Regions from separate parts of the Pseudoalteromonas sp. JSTW genome, predicted to be linked through region 1. Evidence: predicted binding sites of a transcription regulator. Region 1 holds the regulator's gene; the other holds the start of a gene.
What was found. The regulator sigma-54, encoded in region 1, starts transcription at its own class of promoters, with help from an activator protein. The targets are predictions, from matches to a motif close to GTTGGCACGNNNNTNGNNT.
Positions count from the first base shown of each region.

Region 1 (4,217 bases):
CGTGTACACACTATTTTAGTGCCTGTTGATAACAAAAAGAACGATGAAGGCCAGCCATGAGCACACTAAAAGCAGAGCTATTAGCTAAAAGCTATAAGGGTCGCCAAGTTGTAAAAAATGTAGGCCTTGAGGTAGAAGCTGGCAGCATTGTCGGTTTACTTGGGCCAAATGGCGCAGGTAAAACAACCACCTTTTACATGATTGTGGGATTAGTGCCCAGTGACAAAGGTAAAATAAGCATTGATGATAACGACATCACCTTATTGCCAATGCACAGCCGCGCTCGCTTAGGTATTGGCTATTTGCCACAAGAATCATCGATTTTTAGAAAACTGACTGTTTATCAAAACTTAATGGCCATTTTAGAGACCCGTAAAGATCTCAATAAACAAGGCCGCGAAGAAACACTTAACAGCTTACTTGATGAATTTAGCATTCAACACATTCGTGACAGCCAAGGTATGGCATTGTCAGGGGGTGAACGCCGTCGTGTTGAAATAGCACGCGCACTGGCCGCTGACCCTAAATTTATTTTGCTCGATGAGCCTTTTGCTGGTGTTGATCCTATTTCAGTGTTAGATATAAAGAAAATTATTGAGCACTTAAAAAATCGTGGTATTGGTGTATTAATTACTGACCACAATGTGAGAGAAACCCTTGATGTTTGTGAAAAAGCCTACATTGTTTCTCATGGGGAGCTAATTGCATCAGGTACACCTGAACATGTGTTAGCCGACCAAACTGTACGCGATGTGTATCTAGGCGAGCAATTCAGGCTTTAAATACGCCACCGACTAGAGCATCTGCTAGACTTATAACAATGACAATAAATCAAATAAATAGTTAACGGCATCGTGCTATTGTTTGATAAGACTAAAAAGGATTGTTAGGGATACATGAGGCAATCATTACAGCTGCGCATGGGCCAGCAACTTACAATGACTCCACAACTGCAACAGGCTATCCGTTTGTTGCAGCTCAGTACATTGGATCTCCAGCAAGAAATTCAAGAAGCGTTAGACTCTAACCCTTTGCTTGAAGTTGAAGAAGCAGATTATGCAGAAGAGAGTATTGGCAAGAACGAGCAAAAAGCCGAATCTGACGATACCCAACTAAGCGCGTCGGCTGACGAAGCTGCGAGCGAGTACGAGCAAGAAAGCAGTGATGCCCTCAACAAAGACACCGTAAGTGACGACTTAGCAATGGATGTTACGTGGGATGAGTACATGAGTGCTGCCCCATCAAGTTCCTCAGGTCCAATGCCTGAAGATGAATCAATTTACCAAGGCGCATCAACCGAAACTCTCCACGAATACCTAATGTGGCAGTTACAACTAACTCCATTCAGCCCAACAGACGAAGCGATTGCCGTTGCGATTGTTGAGGCAATTGATGATTCGGGTATTTTAACCGTAAGCTGCGAAGACATTGTTGAAAGCTTCAATCAAAATAACGATGAAGAAGAAATCGAACTTGATGAAGTCGAAGCTGTCTTAAAAAGAATCCAATTATTCGATCCTGTCGGTATTGGCGCCCGTAGTTTACAAGAATGTTTGTGTATTCAATTACGCCAATTCGATGCTGACACCCCCTATTTAGCTGAAACTAAAATGGTGTTATCAGAACATATTGAATTATTAGCGAGTCGTGACTATCGCACTTTGATGAAAAAGACTAAGCTTAAAGAAAGTGAGCTGAAAGAAGTCATGACATTGATCCACAGCTTAAATCCAAAGCCTGCGGATACAATTGTTAGAGAAGAGTCTGAATACGTGATACCCGATGTATCCGTAAAAAAAATAAAAGGCCGTTGGGTAGTTGAACTAAACCCAGACTGCATGCCGAAAATCAGAGTGAATAGCCACTATGCGGCGATGTCACGTTCTGTAAAATCAAGCAGTGATAGCCAATTTATTCGCTCTCATTTACAAGAAGCAAAATGGTTTATTAAAAGCTTAGAAAGCCGTAATGACACGTTATTAAAAGTGACTAACTGTATTGTTCAACAACAACAGGCTTTCTTTGAACATGGTCCTGAGGCCATGAAACCCATGGTATTAAATGATGTCGCAGAAATGGTCGAAATGCATGAATCAACAATTTCGCGAGTAACAACACAAAAATACATGCATACCCCGCGGGGAATTTTTGAGTTGAAATATTTCTTCTCCAGCCATGTAAGCACTGAAAATGGGGGTGAGTGTTCATCTACGGCAATTCGCGCTTTAATCAAAAAGCTAATCGCCGCAGAAAACACAGCTAAACCATTGAGTGATAGCAAAATTGCAGATATATTGGCTGAGCAAGGAATTAAAGTAGCTAGACGGACAATAGCAAAATATCGAGAGTCTCTAGCAATACCTCCGTCGAATCAGCGTAAGAGTCTGATTTAGACGTTTTACATAGAAGGAAAATGCTTATGCAACTAAATTTAACTGGTCGTCATGTAGAAATCACAGATTCATTAAGAGACTATGTAAACACCAAGTTTGCGAAACTAGAAAGGCATTTTGACCACATTAATAATGTTCATGTCATTCTAGATGTAGAAAAACTAAGCCAAAAAGCAGAAGCAACTTTACATGTAAACGGAGGCGAGTTATTTGCCTCTACTGAACACCAAGATATGTATGCAGCCATCGACTCGTTAATCGATAAACTTGATCGTCAAGTAATTAAACACAAAGAGAAATTAGCTCGACACTAAATTATGAAACTTAGTTCACTTACTAACCAGGACTGCAGCAAAGCTGCGGTCCTTTTTAATAGCAAAAAAAGAATTCTCGAATTTATCAGCGAACTGGCTCATGAGCAGCTCCCTCATTTATCTCAGCAAGATATACTCAATGCCCTATTGAACAGAGAAAAATTGGGCAGCACGGGTATTGGCCGAGGTATTGCGATTCCACATGGTCGTATGAGCGGTGCAGATCAGCCACACGCATTTGTAATTGTGAGTGAGTCACCTATAAATTTTGATGCAATTGATAATCGTCCAGTGGATATTTTTGTCGCACTCATCGTACCAGATGGTGACTGTCAGCTTCATCTAAAGACCTTATCAACAATTGCTGATAGACTTAAAGACAAAGAATTTTGTAAACAGCTACGCAGTGCTAAAACAGATAGTGATCTGTTTAAAGTCATTGCATCAGAGGCATAAATGGAATTAATTATTATCAGCGGTCGCTCTGGTTCAGGTAAATCAGTCGCTTTACGAGTACTTGAAGACTTAGGCTATTACTGCGTTGATAATATTCCTGTAAACCTGCTTCCTTCGTTAGTACGCAGTGTGTCAGATAATTACGACAAAATTGCTGTAAGTATCGATGTGCGTAACCTGCCGAAAGAACAGCAAGAATTTAACGATATTCTTGAGTATTTACCGGGCTTTGCAAAACCCACGTTGTTTTATTTAGATAGTGATGATCAAACACTAATCAAACGGTTCTCTGAAACTCGCCGCTTACACCCATTATCGATTGACTCGCTGCCGCTTGATTTAGCGATTAAACAAGAAAAAGTATTACTGGATGTTTTGATCACCCGTGCCGATTTTATGATTGATACGACCGATCTCAGCGTGCATCAGCTTGCCGAATCTATTCGCGAAAAAATACTGGGTAAAAAAGACAAAAAGCTCATTATTACTTTTATGTCGTTTGGCTTTAAGCACGGCATTCCAAAAGAAGCTGATTACGTATTTGATGCTCGCTTTTTACCGAATCCACACTGGGAACCGGATCTAAAACCACTGACAGGCTTAGACCAACCAGTAAAAGATTACCTTGCTAGTCACAGCATAGTGCAAAAGTTTACATGGCAAATTCAAACCTTTGTACAAACATGGCTCCCTCACTTAGAGCGAAATAATCGCAGTTATTTAACCATTGCGATTGGCTGCACAGGTGGACAACATCGCTCGGTTTACTTAGCGCAAACCATTGGTGAGAGCTTTTCGAAAAGTCACGCAAACGTGAAAATACGCCACCGCGAGCAAGATACCCAATAGGCAACGACGATGCATGCTGAAGACACTTTTTTAATCCAAAATAAGCTTGGTTTACATGCACGAGCAGCCACGGTTTTGGCACAACTTGCACTGCAATTCGATGCTAAAATAACGCTTTACCAAGACGATAAAGAAGCCGAAGGCGATAGTGTATTAGCCTTAATGTTACTCGAAAGCAGCCAAGGCAAAGAAGTCCGTGTGGTGT
Region 1 is NZ_CP058972.1:452,719-456,935, reverse strand. Features, by position in the region: gene lptA (lipopolysaccharide transport periplasmic protein LptA) at 1-60, shown strand, start outside; gene lptB (LPS export ABC transporter ATP-binding protein) at 57-782, shown strand; gene GZH31_RS02185 (RNA polymerase factor sigma-54) at 897-2,393, shown strand; gene hpf (ribosome hibernation promoting factor) at 2,420-2,707, shown strand; gene ptsN (PTS IIA-like nitrogen regulatory protein PtsN) at 2,711-3,163, shown strand; gene rapZ (RNase adapter RapZ) at 3,164-4,012, shown strand; gene GZH31_RS02165 (HPr family phosphocarrier protein) at 4,022-4,217, shown strand, end outside.

Region 2 (4,217 bases), 1.2 Mb from region 1:
TAATAGATGTGATTGCGTTGCAAGGCTTGTCGTTGGAGCAGCGCACACATGCTGAGCAAGCGAAGTCAGCAGCCAACAGCTTATTGTCTTTATTAAACCGTATGCTCGATTTTGCCCGAGCCGAAAGTTCGCAAGTTAAATTAACTAAAGCCCCCTTTAGCTTGTCTGATTTAATTAATTATTGCGAAGGAATCGTCGCGCCACTGTGTAAAACGAAGGGGTTAGAATTCAGCGTTGAGTGCGATGAAAAGATCAATTCTAACCTAAGGGGCGATCAAATCTGTTTACAACAGGTGTTAGGTAATTTACTGACTAATGCCGCTAAATTCACAGAGCAAGGAAGCGTTAAATTAAGTTTAAACTTAGTCGAACAAACCTCTGAACAACAACTAATTTGCTTTGCTGTAAAAGACACCGGTATTGGGATTAGCGATGCGGATCAAAGTCGCTTATTTGATGCCTTTACACAAGGTGATGAGTCACTTACACGTTCACATCAAGGCGTTGGGCTTGGGCTTGCAATTGTAAAGTACGAAGTGGCGTTAATGGGTGGCGAAATAAAACTAGCAAGTCAACGAGGCAAAGGCAGTGAATTTAGTTTCTGCTTACAGCTAGATAAAACCAGCGAACCGGCGAAAAAGGCGGTTGTATCCCTCCCTTCAAGTGCCGATTTATCGGGTCTATTAGTGTTAGCCGTAGATGACAACCCACTTAATCTAAGCATTATTAAAAGTATTTTAGAGCAAGCCGATATCACCGTTGTGTGTGCAGACAGTGGTGAAAAGGGCATTGAGCTTGCTAATTGTCTCAGACCCGACCTGATCTTTATGGATATTCAAATGCCCCAGATGGATGGCTGCCAAGCTACGCGTATAATTCGCCAGTCATTCACGAAAGAGCAAATGCCGATTTATGCATTAACAGCACACAGCGAAGCGGCTGACATAGAGCAATCCGTTGCGGCGGGCATGAATAAACACCTCACTAAACCCATTGTTGCCAGTACACTGTTTTTGGCGATGAGTGAACTTGAATTACAGAAACAGGCTTTTTTTGACCGAACGTTTGTTCTCACTCAGTTTTCAAATAATACAGAATTAGTATTAACTATGCTGTCAAAGTTTGCGACCATGGCAGCACAACAGCTATTACAAATTTCAACATTAAAGACCACCGATGAGTTGATCAGAGTTGTCCATAATGTGAAAGGGTCGGCCGGTAATCTAGGCTTTAAACGTTTGTCAGCCTGCGCTCAGCAATGTGAGGCTAAGCTTAAAGCACAAGGCGAACTCCCTGAGTTATTAAACGATGAGTTGCAGTGGCAGATCAAACAAGTCATTGCATTTATCATCGAACAAGGATCTACAGATGCTAAAAAGAGCCAAGGTACTGATTGTTGATGACGATCCGTTGAACCGTTTGGTATTAGAAAAAACATTACAGCAAGATTATGATGTTTTTTGTGTTGAAAGTGGTGAAAAGGCACTGACGTTTTTAAAAACACAGTCCGTTGATTTATTGATTCTGGATATTGTTATGCCCGGTATTGATGGGTATGAGGTACTGAGCAAAATAAAAGAAAATACCGTCACAAATATGCTGCCTGTTATTTTTATTTCTGCTAATTCGAGCCATGACGACGAAGCAAAAGGCCTCGAGTTGGGGGCGATGGATTATATAACTAAACCCTTTAGTGCTGCGATTGTTCGTGCGCGTGTGCGTAATCAGTTATTAATCAAACAAAAAAATGACTTGCTCGAAATGTTAGCGTCAATCGATGGCCTGACTGAAATTCCTAATAGACGTTATCTAGATGAAAATCTTGCCCGAGAATGGCGTCGCTGTCGTCGCGATCAAACCCCTTTGTCTGTATTACTCATGGATGTGGATCATTTTAAACGGTTTAATGATTGCTATGGCCACCGAGCGGGTGATGATTGCTTAAAACGAATTGCTCATGCGCTTGTTGGGGCCTGCGAGCGAGGCAGTGACTTTGTGGCGCGCTATGGGGGGGAAGAGTTTGCGGCTGTTTTGCCTAATACAACGGCAACACAAGCAATCGCATTTGCTAATAAATTACGACATGCAGTGAGTAATTTAGGTATTCCCCATACCGCTTCGTTAAATTCGGATCATGTGACAATTAGTATCGGCATTGCGACCACAGAAACAGGCCAAGTATACGCTGAACAAACGCTGCTTGAAGAAGCTGACTTAGGGTTATATCAGGCTAAAGATGGCGGACGTGACCAAGTTGTTTCGCGATTAGTGAATGTGAGTGGGTAAAGAGTAGGCAAGGCCTACTCTGCCATTTTTGGCTAATTAGCCATTGCTCAGTGATTTATAAATGGTATCACCAACGCCAATTAGCTTATCGTTTTTAAATACCAGTGGTGTGCACTCATCTTTTGTCATTTTACCATCAGAGTGAATGCTATGAGTTGCATAAAACAATACTTGGTAAACATCGTCACCTTGTTTTAGTAATTCAGTGAAGTTAGGGGTGTGAAGTTTATTAAGTACCACTTGGTAGTTAGTATCAAGCGCAAGAGTCGAAATGATTTCGCGGTTATTTTTGTGCTGCTTTTGCCAGCTCGTCGATGAATCACCTGCCCAATGTGTTTCAGCTTCACCATCAGATACTGCAATGACACAGCCAGTTAAAAATGGTGCAGTAAGCGCTGCAATTAAAAGTGCTTTTTTCATTTTTTTATCCCTAGAATTTAATGTTTACGTTGCTCTTAATTAGCAATCAGCTTGCCACATTTTAAAAAGTAAATTAAATCAAGTAATTAGATTTTAATTGGTCAATTGGCTAGGAGCTTTTTTGCAAACCAGTTCGCTCAATTGACCAAAAAATTGCAATTTAGACCAACCTATTGCGCTCATTTCCTTGGTTAAATGCTTTGATATTTAACGCGATTTCTTTCACTAAGCGAATAATAGACTCTTTACTTGCCCAGGCAATGTGCGGCGTAAGTAATAAATTGTCGCCAGTGTATCGGGCAAGTGGGTTATCTGCCTCGGCGGGTTCTTTACTGAGTACATCAACACCCGCGCCAGCAATCACATTATTAGCAAGCGCAGATGCTAAATCAGCCTCATTAATAATCCCTCCACGGGCAGTATTAATAAGGATGGCAGAGGGTTTCATCATGTTCAGCTCATGAGCCGCAATTTGATCGCGAGTTTCTTCTGTTAACGGGCAGTGAACACTGATTATATCAGCCGTTTTTAATGCTTGCTCAAAACTAACGCGACCTTCACGCGGTGTATGTCCTTTACGTTCACTGATAATTACATGGGCACCAAATGCGGTTGCAACTTCAGCAACCGCTTTGCCCAACGAGCCGTAGCCAATAATTGCTAAGGTTTTCCCAGCAATTTCATTAAAGCTGTAATCTAAGCGACAAAACATCGGACTCTGCTGCCATAAACCTTGCTGGCAATCACGAATGTACTTGTGTGTGTTACCAAGCAGATTGGTGATCAATGTAAACGTGTGTTGAACCACTGAAGGTGTTGAATATCCAGCCACATTGGTCACGGCGATGTTATGGGCTTTTGCTGCTGGTAAATCAATATTATTGGTGCCAGTTGCAGCAACGCAAATTAATTTTAAATGAGGTAACTGCGCCATTGCTTGTTGATTTATAACTACTTTATTCGTTACTACTACATCAGCGTCTTGGCAGCGTTCAATTAATTCGTGCTGATTAGTTAGGTTATAGCAAGTGAGTGAACCTAATTGTGCCAGCTCATCTAACGAAGTGTCTGCTAATGTGGCGGCATCAAGGACGACGATATTCATATACTTTCCTTATTAATTTTTGCTTGACCTTAGGGTGTACTCCAAGGTTTATAGTGAGCATAATAAATAAACGCTTCACAATGGAGACAGTGATGAAAATAGGTGAGTTTGCCCGTCAATTAGGCGTCTCAACAGATACGTTAAGGTACTACGAAAAACATGGTTTGTTAACGCCAAGTTCGCGTTCTGAGGTGGGATATCGGTTTTACTCTGATGCAGATTACAAGCAAATGTCGTTCATTTTGCGGGCAAAAAACGTTGGTTTTAGTCTGTCTGAAATAAAAGAGTTATTGCAAATTAAGTTTCATAAAAATCAGCATTCATGTCATGAGGTTAAAGCAATGACATTACAAAAACGTGACTTAGTGGCCGCACGCATTGCTGAACTCACGCGTTTTTATGACTC
Region 2 is NZ_CP058972.1:2,889,517-2,893,733, reverse strand. Features, by position in the region: gene GZH31_RS13055 (PAS domain-containing hybrid sensor histidine kinase/response regulator) at 1-1,400, shown strand, start outside; gene GZH31_RS13050 (diguanylate cyclase) at 1,369-2,286, shown strand; gene GZH31_RS13045 (DUF3192 domain-containing protein) at 2,323-2,706, opposite strand; gene GZH31_RS13040 (D-2-hydroxyacid dehydrogenase) at 2,867-3,811, opposite strand; gene zntR (Zn(2+)-responsive transcriptional regulator) at 3,904-4,217, shown strand, end outside.
Region 2: GZH31_RS13045 (DUF3192 domain-containing protein) is a predicted target of sigma-54. The motif match lies at 2,747-2,765, and genes of this name have one in related genera.